Regions from separate parts of the Zhongshania arctica genome, predicted to be linked through region 2. Evidence: predicted binding sites of a transcription regulator. Region 2 holds the regulator's gene; the other holds the start of a gene.

Region 1 (7,747 bases), 2.1 Mb from region 2:
TGTAACGCTTTCAAGTCTGTTTTATCAGTGCCGCACTCAAAACTACTGCCGCCACCAGATCTGCGATAGCCAGTATTAATAGTGCCGGGGATACTCCCTGTAAAAATCCATACGACAACCAGCTGGCAGCAAACAACTTCACCAGCAAACTAATAAAGACAAGATCTCTGCTATCTTGAATTCGCAGCCTAAGCATGGAAAAACCAAGTCCTAGCACACCAGCGATGCCGACAAACGTATTTAGGGCAGTCTTTGCCGAGCCGACATAGAACTCGGTATCACCAAAAGACAGTACCAGTCCAATCACGTACTCATTCAGGCAAGGGACTGCCAAAAGTAAAAATAGTCCGACATCCGAGACGTAAAAACTACGATGACTAGGCAGCATTGTCAGTAAACGCCTTGTACGCCACGGTGGTATTCATAAAGTCGCGAAACCATAGCCACTTGCCATCTTTGCACGTGATGACATGTACAAACGGCGACTTAATTTCATTGCCATTTTTTTTCGTAGTAAGCCTCAAACTACCAACAACGATCACCCTATCGTTTTCACAGATAAACTCTTCCGGCTCAAAAACATGGATATCTACCGATGAAAGAACCGTGCTAAAAAATTTCCGGCATTCGGCCACGCCCCTATAATCACCTGCATATGGAATTTCGCTGGGACCATAAAACTCGATATGAGCGTCTTCATGGAGTAGCTCTACTATGCCGTCTACATCGTGACTACCAAATCGAAAAAACACCTCTTTAGTTAGTGCCAAGTTCGATTCTTCTAACTTTTTGGCTTCAATATCACTCATTATTATTCCTCTATTCAGCTTGAGCTATTGTGATGTTCAACTTACCAATTTCGACCTTTGATGCTAACTGGCATAGCAAGCGACTACCGGCTTTCACATGCAGTAATCCATCTAACACACTTTTCTCATCTTCATCGCAGTCAGATAATCTAGCTGTGTCAGTTGCGTCGGTGTAAACATGACAGGTTGCACAAGAGCAGCACCCGCCACATAAGGCGTCTATCTTCATTTCATCGCTTAGGACTGTGAAAAGTTCGCCAAGATCTTCCACACAGTACTCGGCGACCTCGCCAGCTCTATCCCTTACTATTACTTGCATCGCAAAATCCTTAATTAAAAAACGTCACAATCGTTTTCTATGCCTGCTTGGCAATAAGCTCTAGTGGCAATGTGCTAAACCCATAGGCAAGTAATCCACCTGACTGGCGACGAGAGTCGGCCAGACTGCCATCGACGCCAGCACATTTATCAAGAATGACATTCAACATTATTTCAGCTTCCACACGGGCCAGAGGAGCGCCTAGACAATGGTGAATACCGCGACCAAAGGTGATGTGCTTGGTAATATTTTTCCGGCCAATAATGAAATTTTCCGGTTCCGGAAAGATGCTTTCATCGTGATTGGCTGAGGCCATGAAAAACGCAACCCAATCTCCAGCTTTTATTTCTTGACCTGAAATTTCACAATCCTTTAGAACCAGACGAAAAAGACGCTGTGGAGGCCCATCTCTACGAAGACACTCCTCCATGAATGGTCGTATCAAACCGCGATCTTCATTTAGCTTTGAAAACCATGATGGATCTTCCAGCATCACACCCATCAAGTTACCAATGAAATAGGTAGTGGTCTCGGCACCGGCAACTACCAAGGTGATACAGAATAAAGTCACCTCTTCTTTAGAAAGAATATCGCCTTGGTATTCAGCGTTAATGAATGCCGTCATAAGATCATCAGAGACCTCTAGACCTGCCGCAATGTCTGCGTAGCGCTTTTCAACTTTATCGACAAAGTAGTGAAATAGTTCTTCATTGCAGGCCTGACGCTCTGCTGGCGTGAAGTCCGATGACACCATGAAAGCATTCGCCCAGCGCACAAGAAGCTTATAGTCTTCGCGGGGCAAGCCCATCAGGTAAGTCATTACCATGGCGGGAATAACCCCAGCCACTTCCACCATAAAGTCCATCTTGGTATTCAAGGACGCATCGACAATTTTGATAATGTCTGCACGCAGGCGATCAACAATGTCATCGTGAATTCGCTTAGGCGTAAAAGCCATTTTTGCTAAATTTCTAAGCGCGGTATGACGCGGACGATCATGGTTTACCAACATCAAGCTAGGCGCACTTGAATTGGCTTGCATCGGATCTTCCGATGAAAATATTTCGGGATTACGCAGTACGTAGTCAACATCTTCATAGCGTGTTACGACCCATGCTGGATAAGGCGTATCAACACCAGGCACTGTGCCGGGCGGATAATCTAGCAAGCCATTTACAGGCGGGTGAGCACGTAACTGCTTATAAACCGGGTAGGGATTACTGATACATTCCGGCGATAACATATTTCTAACAAGGAGTTCGATATCCGTCTCTGTACTACTCATAGCGTTATTACTCATATCTTCCTCATCAATTTATTAACCATTCTGAACATGCCTGAATATGGCGGTGTGACAAATCCGGATACATCGATAAATCCAGATTTATACACCGCCCTATTATTTGAAAACTCTTTGAAACCGTACTCACCGCGATACTTACCCATACCGCTGCCGCCAACGCCGCCAAATGGCAGATCATCGTTGGCATACTGAAAAATCACGTCGTTCTTAACGAGGCCGCCCGAACTGGTTTCACACGCAACGCGTCTAAATTCAGCTTCGCTGCGACCAAAGTAATAAATAACTAAGGGATGGGAGGATTTGTTGATATAGGTGATTTGTTCGCTAAGATCGCCAATCGTTTTAATAAGTAATACTGGCCCGAATATCTCGGCGCAATTAATCCCGGCATCGTCGGAGGGGTCAATTAAAACGGATAATTGGTAAGCCGATTTATTGGTCCCTGAAAATCTAATAATACGTCCGCCCTGACTCTCGGCCTCAGACACCAAATTATCTAAACGCTGTCTGTGCCGGTCGTTAACAACGGCGACTGAATCAGCAGAGCCTTGTGAAGAATCGATAATTTCAACGGCAGTTTTTAATTCCGCTAGAAATGACTCTAATCTGTCCGGCGCGATTAAAAGATAATCAGGGGCAATACAGATTTGTCCGGCATTAAAGTACTTACCAAAGGCAACACGCTTCGCGGTCAATGTTAGATCCGCCGAATTACTAACAATAACCGGCGATTTGCCACCTAACTCAAGGGTAAGTGGAACAAGGTGGTCAGCCGCATCACGCATAATATGGCGGGCGACCGTTTCGCCGCCGGTGTAAATAATATGATCAAACGGGAGTTTAACGAAGGCCTGAGCAACGTCGACGTCACCACAGGCTACCGACACTTCACCCTCGGAAAAATATTTGGCGATTAAGCTTTCCAGTAACGCCGATGTTGCTGGTGTTGCCTCTGAAGGCTTTATAAACGCGCGGTTACCTGCCGCAAGTACCGAAACCAAGGGCGAAAGCGCCAAATTTATAGGGAAGTTCCATGGACTTACAATACCCACAACACCTTTTGGAAAGGCCTCAACATAGGTCTTGGCACCACTCATTCTCAAACTTAAATCGGGTGTGCGACGCTCCGCTTTCATCCAGAACTTTAAATTCTTTAAGGCATGATTTACTGACTTAATAGTCGTAGTGATGTCGGCAAAGGAGCTCTGATCTACTGAGCGATAGCCAAAATCATGTGATAAAGCCTCGCACCATGCAGTTTCATTCTCAGACAGCATAGCTTTAACACGACCTAGGCGATCCAACCTTATGGCAAGCGAAGGAAAACGCTCCAGCTGGTAGGCACTGCGCAAAGTATCTAATTGGCGCTCAAGATGAATACTCACATCCACAACCTGCTCTAATCATTATCATTTCGAGCAAGAATATACGCCAAAAGAAATAGTGTCAACTCGACACTATTTCTTTTCATTATAATGTCACAGACCAAAGATCTTGACACTGTGTCCAATCGACCCTAAATTCACATACAAATCAATATATTGGGAAGCAAATTGAATAACCGCTGGAAAAAACACGACGACGTGCCCGTCAATCAAGAAACCGCACCAAATATGTTTTTGGACTATTTTTATCCCATTCATTTTTCTATTGGGATGAAGATTGAAGCCGGATTGATGGAGTGCGGCCGTTTAGATCGCCACCAAACTGTGATCATGTGGATACTTCGCTCAGAAACAGCTCGCAGCGGTGAGAAGGCTATCAGCCGCAAAGACATTGTGAGATTAATGACAAACTGGTATGACATCACTAGCAGCAGTGTTTCCAAAGCCTTACGCGCACTTTCCAAAGCCCCACTGAACTATATAGAGCTGGAAGAAGACCCAAATTCAGGACGTGAAAAACTCATCACACTCACCCCAGCAGGGCAGCAACACTGCAATGAAATGATCGCGAGTGCCTGCAATGTGATTAAACGTATTACTGAGAATTTTTCTGACGACGAAAATAAAATGGGCGTCTATATGTTTATGCGTATGGATGACGAATTTTCGAAAATCAGGAGCTGATACTAGCTCCCTTGTAGCTATCATCGATTAGGCTAGTGGACTATTTGTAGGCTGATGGCTCCGTTAAAAGCTTCACATACACAGTAGAGCATGCATAAGCTCAAAAGAAGTTGTCTTCGCAACTTGTCATATTACCCTCGATATGTGGCATACCGCGCCTTAGCATGAGTTATTGGCCGTATAAACGGTTGCGATGTCCGTGGACAACAGCGTAAACACCCTGGCGAAACGGCTCAATCACCGCCGGATTCGAAAGCGGAATATCCCCCCTTATTTAAATCAGTTCAATATGCTTTGCAAAATGCGAATCAATCTTGAATTGAGCGACTCTGCAACACCAAAAATTAATATTTCCCATATAAAACATAGACTTAAAATATCACAGTAGTGGCCCAGTCATTGCTTAACTAGCGCGTATGCACCGTAACTAGCGATTAAGTAACTCGAGACAAGAAATATGACTGAACATATCGGATTCCTAAGAAACCTTAGCTGGATCGCCGCTGGTGAAATGATGGTGAGAGTATCGCGTCTAATTACTACCTTAGTATTGGCCCGCTACTTAAGCCTTAATGATTACGGGCTAGCGGCCTTAGCGATAGCAACAGCTGAAATAGTCCGCGTTCTCGCTAGCAACGGTATTGGTAATTTAATCGTCAAAGCCGAAAACCACAAACTGGCCGTGGTGAGTGCCACCGTATTTTGGCTAAATTTGGCCTTAGGGCTAGTAATGTTTGCATTGCAGTACTCCCTTTCACCGCATATCGCCGCTCTATACAACGCACCCGTGCTGTCAGACCTTCTTCGAGCTCTCTCTGTCACGCACCTAATTTATCCTTTTGCCATGGTGCAATTCAATCTACTACAGCGCAGCAATCGCATGAAGGAAGCCGGGCTAATAATGGGCCTGACAGTAACTGCTGACAATCTCATTGCTGCTGGCCTCGCGATTGCAGGCTTCGGTGTATGGTCGGTTATTTGGCCAAAAATCGGTGCAGCCTTAGTCTGGGTGATCGTTATAAACCGACAAGTAACTTGGCAACCACGCTGGCAGCTTGCTCTCTCTGAACTTAAATCTATGCGCCGCTATTCTGGAGGCGTATTAATGGCTGAATGCCTACGAAACGGACGCAATCAAATTGACCTATTCATATTGGGACGAGTACTGAGTCCGGATCTATTTGGGCTATATGCCTTTGCAAGAAATGCTGGACTAGGCATTAGCTTGTCACTAACACAGGGATTTAATACTGCATTACTCCCTAAGCTATGCGAAGCACAGCGCTCAGGAGAAAACCTTGTTAAGAGCTATATCAGCGCGCTAAAAACCGGGATGACTTTCATCGCGCCAATTATCTTATTGCAAGCCGTCCTAGCCCCCATATATGTACCGTTACTATTTGGCGAACAGTGGGCCGATGCCAGCTTACTGATCAGCTGCCTTTGCCTGTCGGCAATACCACGCATGATATTTGAATCGGGCAGTATGTTTTTCAGGGCGGGCAATGATTTAAGAAAAGAAAATATATTAGCCATCACTTTCACCTCAGTATTCTGTGTGGCTATTGTCTTCGCGGCGCAATGGGGTGCACTGACAGTCACGATGACAATGATTGCCCTCTACCTGCTTGCCGCTATCGTATTAATAGAAGGTCTCGTTTCAAAAGATTACAACAGCCACAGAGCTCTGGCGTAGTTACATCAATTAAACCCCACTTCTGCATTTTCCTAGCTCTAAAAAACTGAGTCATTCCTTGAGCGCCTCCGGCGCTCTTTCCTCGAAAAATATTAAATTTTAGCAAAGCACACACAAGATATTTCAACTATTGAAATTTGCCATTTTTTTTGCGTTGCAATTTGCAAATCCAACCGATAAATAAAAATAAAAACCACCTGAATTCTATTTAAAATCGTTATAAAACAACAGCTTAAATTATAAATACAAGATGGCACACCGGTTGCAAAACTAAGAGTAAAGGCAAGTTATATAACTTTCCAACATTTGTTTTCAGGAGTTCAACCATGCAAAAAGTAAATAAAAAACCCTCAACGCTTACTCCGAAAGATATGTCATCTTTAGTGATCCCCCTACTCTCATTGCCTCTGTGGATCTACCGCAAGGGATATAAGCGGGCATACGATGTGACGGGCAGCGTGCTTCTTATTATCGCACTATCTCCCTTACTACTATTGACCGCAGTGGCAATTGTCTTAGGAAGCAAGGGCGGCATATTCTTCCGCCAGCAGCGTGTTGGTGAAAACGGTCAGCTCTTCGCGATGATCAAGTTTCGCTCAATGAGCACTGATCCCCAGTTACACGCCAAAGTTGCATCTATGGAGAGTGACCGTGACGGAGTATGTAGAAAATTCGTCAATGACCCACGAGTTACTCGCGTTGGACACATCATCCGCAAATTATCCATTGACGAGTTACCCCAATTAATTAACGTCCTGCGGGGCGAAATGTCATTAATCGGCCCCCGTCCCGCATTAGTTTCAGAGGTTGAACAATACAGCGAATACGACCGTCTTCGCTTAAAGGCCTTACCTGGAATTTCTGGACTTTGGCAGGTATCTGGTCGCGCCGACCTTAGCTTCGCTGAACAAATAGATTTGGATCTTCGTTATATCCGCGAACGAAATTTGTTCACTGATATCGCCATCACCCTAAAAACAATACCCGCGGTTCTATTCGGCGCCGGCGCTTATTAATCCCCTCTATATCGAATAAGGAGACAAACCATGGATTTCATTGATAAAGCATTCGAAAACAAGCTAAAAGCTGAAATGCTAGACCTAACTAGAGCGCCATTAGTTAGTGTAGTTATTCCAATGTATAACGCAGCAAAATACCTACCTGCCTGCCTTAATTCGGTATTAGAGCAAAGCTACCGCAACCTAGAAATCATTTGTGTAGACGACGGTTCACCAGATAACTGCGCGGATATCGTGAACAGCTATGATGACAATCGTATTGTATTAGTGAAGCAAAATAATAGAGGTTTGGCAGGTGCAAGAAACACAGGAATTCGCTGGGCAAAGGGCGACTTTGTGGCTCTATTAGATGCAGATGATACCTGGTTCCCTAAGAAGATAGAGATACATGTATCGCACTTGCGTGCGAACCCTGACATCGGCATCAGCTATAGCGGATCTCAGTTTATCGACGAGGCCGGAACAGACATGAAAATTGGTCAGTATCCAAAGCATAAAAATATAAGTGCAGACGATATATTCTGCCGCAACC
Region 2 (7,747 bases):
GCGCGGTCACCATATATGTCTTGACGCACACCGACGCTACCGGACAAATCAACATCGCTTGCCAGCGGCAGCACTTCAATCCGATTGCCGTTAAAGCCCAGCAAGCCTTTTGAGTAGGTGTTAATCAACCCATCTTTGAAGCTACTGGTAAAGCGAATAACACGCTCGCGAAATTGAGCACGCTCCGCTTCTGTTTTTAGGCTTTCATAGTACCCACGACTACCATATTTACCCATAATGCCGCGGGCAAAACTCTGAAAATCGACCACGTCGTCCATAATACGGCGAACTTCGTCATTAAAACGCTGCGGATCTTTGTCGATATAGCTACGCGCATCCTCAATCACTTTCACCAATTCTTTAGTGGTGTTGGCCACCACTTCATGGGGACCCTTGTCAGCGGCAAAACTCTGCGAAAGCAGGCCAAATACCATGAATACTGCGATTGCTATTTTTTTGAACATACCATCCCCTTAATTTTTATCTGTCCATCATTACCGATAAAACAACGGCCACTGCGAACTTCGACTACATTTTACGCTAATGAATCCCAATTCGGACGTAAGCTAAACCTGTTAATTTGTCACATTGGAAATTATCATACACAACCTTAGCCCCAGCTTAACGGCCGGCACAAATAATCAGGGTACTCTGAGTGACCAACAATCCAAATTTTATCAGTTCCGCGCGACGTGTTATCAACATGGAGCGCGACGCGGTAAGTGTCTTAGCTGATCGCATAGACGAAAGCTTTGAGCGCGCCTGCAATATTTTATTGTCATGCAAGGGGCGCGTGGTGGTGACTGGCATGGGCAAGTCCGGCCACATCGGCAATAAAATTGCGGCCACCCTCGCGAGCACTGGCACCCCAGCATTTTTTGTTCACCCCGGCGAAGCCAGCCACGGTGACTTGGGCATGATCACCGCAGGCGACGTTGTCATCGCCCTATCTAATTCAGGCACTACCGCTGAACTCATTACTATTCTGCCCTTGCTGAAACTTCTCGCCGTACCCGTTATCGCCCTAACGGGTAACCCGGCTTCAGAGCTTGCGATCACTGCCGACGTGCATTTAAACGTGGGCGTTAAAGAAGAAGCCTGCCCGCTAAATCTCGCTCCTACGTCAAGCACCACCGTCACTTTGGTGATGGGTGATGCACTGGCTATCGCTCTACTAGAAGCCCGCGGGTTTACTGCCAACGACTTCGCAATGTCTCACCCTGGCGGCGCGCTGGGCCGGCGCCTACTGCTAAAAATAGATACCATTATGCATACCGGCGAGTCGATACCCTCGGTTCAATTAGGCTGCGCCTTAAGCAGAGCACTGCTAGAAATGAGCAGCAAAGGCCTGGGTATGACGGCGGTGGTAGATGCTAAGGGAGCACTCATTGGCATTTTCACTGATGGCGACTTGCGCCGCGCCATTGATCGCGGCATAGATATACATAGCAGTCCAATTGATGACATTATGACTCGCAACTGCCGCACTATTCGCCCGGGAACCATGGCAGCAGAAGCGCTGCGTATCATGGAAGATAATAAAATTACTGTTTTGGTAGCAGTCGACGCTGACCACAAACCCGTTGGCGTCATCCATACTCACGACCTGCTCAAGGCAGGCGTTGCTTAGAGAATACAGAACTGATGCAAAGTGTTATCGAGAAAGCAAAATCCATCAAACTATTGGTTATGGACGTCGACGGCGTACTCACTGATGGCAGTCTTTATTTTGGAAATAGCGGCGAAGAAATCAAAGGCTTTAGTATTCTTGACGGTTTGGGCATAAAGCTACTGCGCGACGCCGGCATCAAACCCGCCATTATTACCGGCCGCAGTTCCGAGCTGCTTAAACGACGCGCAGCTGAGCTAAAAATTGATTTGATCTATCAGGGCCGCGAAGACAAACTTGTCGCTCTTGAAGAGCTGCGCAATGATCTCGGACTCAGTTTTGAAGAAATAGCCTATGTTGGCGACGATCTCCCAGATTTATCAGCCATCCGCCAGGCGGGCTTGGGCATCACCGTAGCCAATGGTCACTACTACGTCGCACGGCATGCCGACTGGCAAACTAAAGCGGCAGGTGGCAGCGGCGCAGTCAGAGAAATATGCGAACTGATCTTAAAAGCGCAAGGCAAACTAAACGACGCCTTAGAGCAATATCTTTGAATATGAAAAGCTTTAACGTCTTCACGCTACTTTCGCTGCTCTCCGCTTTTACCGCGTTCGCCGGGACAGTGATCTATCTGACCCAATATAGCGAAAGCGGCAAGTTGAGTATTAGCGGTGAATTTAAAGCCGTCGCCGATGCCGACTCGCACCTCAGCAACGTAAACGGAATAAAATACAGCGCCAATGGCGACATTGCCTACCAATGGCGCGCCAGCAGTGCAGAGCGTTTAATTTCCGATGGTTCGGTTAGCCTAAAAGAACCCTTCTACATCGGTAACATCGCCGAACAGCGGCCATGGACTGCGAGCGCGCTATCCGGGCAGCTTTCGCAAGATGGCGACAAACTCATCCTCACCGATACCGTGGTGGTGAAAGACCTCATACGCCAAGCAGAAATAAGCACCGAAGCACTGAATATAAATCTCGAAAACAGTGAGGTAAGTACGCCGCTGGCACTTACTCTCAAATTACGTAATGGCAAAACACACTCAATTGGCATGCAAGCAAGCCTGAAGGATGAGCGCGTTGAACTGCTAAATCAGGTAAAAGGTCGCTATGAACCCTACTAAAGCCGCACTCGGTGCCGCGCTTTTGCTCAGTGTAAGTCAATATTCACTCAGCCTTCCCGATGACCGTAAACAGGCGATCAACCTAAGCTCAGATCGCGCGGTATACGAGAAAAATCAGGGCATTTACATCGGCAACGTCAATATGAGCCAAGGCTCATTAAAAATTCGCGCCGATAAACTCACCATCGTTGAATCCGACCGCAAGGTCGAAAAAGTCATCGCCGAGGGCACACCCGCCTACTTTGAACAGCAACCCCGAGCTGACGAAGGTGTCGTTATTGCCACCGCCCAGCGCATCGAATATAGCCTGCAAGAAGAGGAAATATTGCTTCAAAGAAATGCTTCTATCACCCATCAGGGTTCGAAAATCTCGGGGGATAGAGTGGTGTATAGCGGCCGCAAACAAATGGTTATCGCCGATGGCGGCAGCAATGACAAAGAAAATCGAGTCAAAATGACATTGCAACCTCAGGCGGTGCCTGACGACGCCCAAGCCGCACAAAAAGACATCAGCCCTGCGGCCATTGTGCAAGCGCCAGAAGATGCCAATGCAACCGCTGCCCCAAAGGACGCTAACTAGCCATGCCTGTTCTACAAGCTAAGAATCTCGCCAAGGCCTATAAAGGCCGCGAAATCATAAAAGACGTATCCCTCACTATTCGCAGCGGTGAAATTGTCGGCTTACTGGGACCAAATGGGGCGGGTAAAACCACCTGTTTCTACATGATCGTTGGCATTGTGAACGCCGACCGCGGCACGATTCAACTCGATGATAGCGACCTCACCAAACTCTCTATTCAGGGGCGCGCCAAACACGGGGTGGGGTATTTACCCCAGGAAGCCTCGATCTTTCGCAAACTCAGCGTTGCTGACAACATTATGGCCATTCTTGAAACCCGCCGAGATCTCAATCGCAGCCAGCGCAAAGACAAGCTTGAAGCGCTACTACAAGAATTCCACATCACCCACATTCGTAAGTCTCAAGGAATGGCGCTGTCTGGCGGCGAGCGCAGACGGGTGGAGATTGCCCGCGCACTGGCGACCGAGCCTAGCTTTATACTGCTCGACGAACCCTTTGCAGGGGTAGACCCTATTTCGGTAAACGACATTCAAAATATCATTCGGCACCTGCAAGCTCGGGGTATTGGGGTATTGATCACCGACCACAATGTCCGCGAAACACTGGATATTTGTGACAAGGCGTATATTGTCGGCGAGGGGCGCATTGTGGCCGAAGGCAACGCCGAAGCGGTGCTCAATAGCCAGATCGTTCGTGATATTTACCTCGGCGACAAATTTACGCTGTAAGTACTGTTCTGTATAAATGAATCGGCACAGGTATTGCAGGGAAACCGTGTCGCGACTACACTGACATAGAGGCATATCACGTGCCGGTAGAACGAAATTTCGTTCGCATTACCACTTAATTCACGTTGTAGAAGTCACCGCCTATGAAACAATCGCTACAGCTAAAAGTCGGCCAAAGCCTGACAATGACACCCCAGCTGCAGCAGGCAATTCGTCTATTACAACTGTCCACTTTAGACCTTCAGCAAGAAATTCAATCAGCGCTAGATTCTAACCCACTACTGGAAATCAGTGATGACGACGGCGACATAGAAGTCAATATCGAACCGACTTCCGCCGAACCCAAAAAACCTGAAAAAGCCAGTGACAACGAGATAGAAGCGCCTCTGCCTGAAGCAGATACTGAATGGGCAGAGCGCAGCGACATTCCCGAAGACCTGCCGGTCGACAGCCAATGGGATGACGTATTCCAAACCAGCGGCAGTGGCAGTAGCTCGGGCAGCGGCGCCTCGGGCGAAGACAATGACTACAACAACGATTATCGAAATTCCAGCTCAGATTCACTTCAAGACCACCTGCGCTGGCAGCTCAATCTGAGCCGCTTATCTGATATTGACCAAATGATCGCCGCCGCGATTATCGATGCCATCGATGAAAAAGGCCGGCTGACGGTAAGCCCAGAGGAACTGGTAGAAGGTTTTAATAGCGATGCGATAGAAATTGAAGAGGTGAACGCTGTTTTACACCTCATCCAACAATTTGATCCGCCTGGCGTTGGCGGCAGAGACCTGCAGGAATGCCTTTTAATCCAGCTCAAACAGCTGCCCCAGAATACGCCTTACGCTGAAGAAGCCTGCCTAGTAGTTAGCCAGTATATGGCACAACTGGGCAACCGCGATTACAACCAAATTATGCGCCGCTGTCGTCTCAAAGAAGAGCAGTTGCGCGATATTTTAAAACTTATCCAATCACTAGACCCCACTCCTGGTAACGCGATTGGCAGCGACGACACTGAATACGTTATTCCCGATGTTTTTGTTAGCAAAAAAGAAGGTCGCTGGTTAGTAGAACTAAATCCAGACATTGCGCCCAAAATTCAAATAAATGCCCAATATGCGTCACTGGCTCGCCAAAGCAGTAATAGCAGTGATAATGACTATATTCGCGACAATCTCCAAGAGGCACGCTGGTTCATTAAAAGTCTTATTAGTCGCAATGAAACCCTAATGAAAGTAGCGACCAAGATAGTCGAATACCAACGCGGCTTTCTTGAATATGGCGAAGAGGCAATGAAGCCACTCGTATTGCACGACATTGCCGAAGCCGTCGGTATGCATGAATCCACCATCTCGCGGGTCACCACGCAAAAATACATGCACACGCCACGCGGTATTTTTGAACTAAAATTCTTTTTCTCAAGCCATGTATCTACAGATACTGGCGGCGAGTGCTCAAGCACGGCGATACGCGCCTTAATTAAAAAATTGGTGGCCGCAGAAAACCCTCGCAAACCCTTAAGCGACAGTAAAATAACAGACTTGCTTGGCGAACAGGGTATTCAAGTTGCGCGGCGTACCATTGCAAAATACAGAGAATCACTGGTTATTCCGCCCTCAAATGAGCGGAAGCGACTAGTATAATGTAGTGATCTAAGGATCACTGCTAGCAGCGACTCGCCGCGAGGCGCCAGCATTTTTAAGCGATGAAGGAGCAAATTATGCAGATTACTGTAAGTGGTCATCACGTAGACGTTACCCCCGCCCTCCGCGATTATGTAAACAATAAGCTGACAAAACTGCAGCGACACTTTGACAATATCACCAATACTGACGTCACTCTGACGGTAGAAAAACTCGTTCAAAAGGCCGAGGCGACGGTGCATGTTGCCGGCGCAGATTTATTTGCAACCTGTGAATCAGAAGACATGTACGCGGCAATTGACAGTCTAACCGACAAGCTTGATCGTCAATTAATTAAACACAAAGAGAAATCGCTGGGCCGCTAAGGCCTTCGGTTCCAAACGCAGTTAAACAAGTAACTATCATGACACTTGAATCAATACTCACTACCGGACGCACTGAATACAGTGCGTCCGTCACCAGTAAGAAACGCTTACTAGAATATATTGCCGCCGGTATTACCGCCGACAATCCCGAATTTAACGCTGACGAGTTATTCAATGAATTGCTCGCCCGCGAACGTTTAGGCAGCACTGGAATTGGCCATGGCGTGGCCATTCCGCACTGCCGCAGCAGTCGCTGTACCAGCATCACAGGTATGCTGCTCAAGCTAGAACAGCCTATTGATTTTGAAGCCGTGGACGACGCGCCCGTTGATCTTATATTTGCGCTTATCGTCCCTGCGGAAGCCCACGACGAGCACTTAAAGGTTCTTGGCGCACTAGCCACAGCATTTAATGATCCCGATTTCCGCAATAGCTTACGCAGCGCGGAAGACAGCGACACCCTTTTCAAACGCGCGATAGCAAGCTGATATGGAACTCATCATTCTTAGTGGACGCTCGGGATCGGGAAAAAGTACGGCCCTTCACCAACTAGAGGATGAGGGCTTCTACGCCATCGACAACTTGCCGGTATCACTATTACCGGAGCTGGTTAGAGAGCTGTCGCAAAGCCCTCTAAAAGTTCATCAGCAGGTTGCGGTTTGTATTGACGCCCGCAACTCCCCGGGTGAACTCGCACGCTTTAAATCACTCTGCGACGAGGTTAAAAAACATGCCCGCCTGCGTATCGTATTTTTAGACGCTGGCGACGACAAGCTGATTAAGCGTTTCAGTGAAACACGGCGGCGGCACCCACTAACCACAGACTCCTTACCGCTGGCGGACGCGATCAAGCTCGAAACCGCGCTGCTTGAACCCATCGTAGTCGAAGCATCACTGGCTATCGACAGCAGCGACATGACCGTCCATGAGCTGCGGGCAGCTATCCGTGATCGCATCTTGGGCGTAGATGCAAGCAAACTGGCGATACAGCTGAAGTCCTTCGGGTTTAAACGCGGCCTACCGATTGATGCCGACCTTGTTTATGACCTCCGCATGCTCCCCAACCCCCACTGGCGAGAAGAGTTGCGCGCCTTCACTGGGCAAGATGCCGAAGTCCAAAATTATCTCAGCAGTCAAGAAGATGTCCGTCTGATGCACGACCACATCCTCCAATATTTACAACACTGGCTGCCGAAGATTGAGGCCAGTAACCGTAGCTACTTCACTGTTGCCATTGGCTGTACCGGCGGTCAACACCGCTCAGTATATATGGTTGAAACCCTTGCCAAGGCTCTACGCACTGCCTATCCAGACCTGCAAGTTCGCCATCGCGAACTCCAGTAATCAGAGTAACCACGATGGTCGAATCTAATATAATAATCATCAATAAACTCGGCCTGCACGCCCGTGCAGCTGCAAAATTAGTAGCCACAGCTGGCGCTTTTGGCTCCAGTATTCAAATCGGTGTCAGAGACAAGTCTGTCGACGGCAAGAGCATTATGGCCGTCATGATGTTGGCCGCAAACAAGGGTACCGAGATTACCGTGCGATGTGATGGCGAAGATGAACAGGCAGCCCTATCTGCGGTACTCGATATTATTTCTCAACGTTTCGGCGAGGCAGAATAATACGTCTTATATGACTTATTTGTGCTGCTAGCTCGGTGCTGCCGATTGTTGCAGGCATCACTTTAAAG

The links. The regulator sigma-54, encoded in region 2, starts transcription at its own class of promoters, with help from an activator protein. The targets are predictions, from matches to a motif close to TGGCACANNNNTTGCNNT.
Region 1: AB4875_RS14905 (sugar transferase) is a predicted target of sigma-54. The motif match lies at 6,448-6,465, and genes of this name have one in related genera.

The regions. Positions count from the first base shown of each region.
Region 1 covers NZ_JBFRYB010000001.1:3,288,064-3,295,810, forward strand. The annotation lists gene AB4875_RS14870 (hypothetical protein) at 11-388, opposite strand; gene AB4875_RS14875 (nuclear transport factor 2 family protein) at 378-809, opposite strand; gene AB4875_RS14880 (2Fe-2S iron-sulfur cluster-binding family protein) at 820-1,128, opposite strand; gene AB4875_RS14885 (cytochrome P450) at 1,166-2,428, opposite strand; gene AB4875_RS14890 (aldehyde dehydrogenase family protein) at 2,425-3,816, opposite strand; gene AB4875_RS14895 (winged helix DNA-binding protein) at 3,985-4,500, shown strand; gene AB4875_RS14900 (oligosaccharide flippase family protein) at 4,958-6,196, shown strand; gene AB4875_RS14905 (sugar transferase) at 6,523-7,212, shown strand; gene AB4875_RS14910 (glycosyltransferase family 2 protein) at 7,243-7,747, shown strand, end outside.
Region 2 covers NZ_JBFRYB010000001.1:1,233,904-1,241,650, reverse strand. The annotation lists gene AB4875_RS05655 (MlaC/ttg2D family ABC transporter substrate-binding protein) at 1-464, opposite strand, end outside; gene AB4875_RS05650 (KpsF/GutQ family sugar-phosphate isomerase) at 704-1,630, shown strand; gene kdsC (3-deoxy-manno-octulosonate-8-phosphatase KdsC) at 1,645-2,166, shown strand; gene lptC (LPS export ABC transporter periplasmic protein LptC) at 2,169-2,738, shown strand; gene lptA (lipopolysaccharide transport periplasmic protein LptA) at 2,725-3,318, shown strand; gene lptB (LPS export ABC transporter ATP-binding protein) at 3,321-4,046, shown strand; gene AB4875_RS05625 (RNA polymerase factor sigma-54) at 4,190-5,686, shown strand; gene hpf (ribosome hibernation-promoting factor, HPF/YfiA family) at 5,764-6,051, shown strand; gene AB4875_RS05615 (PTS sugar transporter subunit IIA) at 6,090-6,539, shown strand; gene rapZ (RNase adapter RapZ) at 6,541-7,395, shown strand; gene AB4875_RS05605 (HPr family phosphocarrier protein) at 7,410-7,679, shown strand.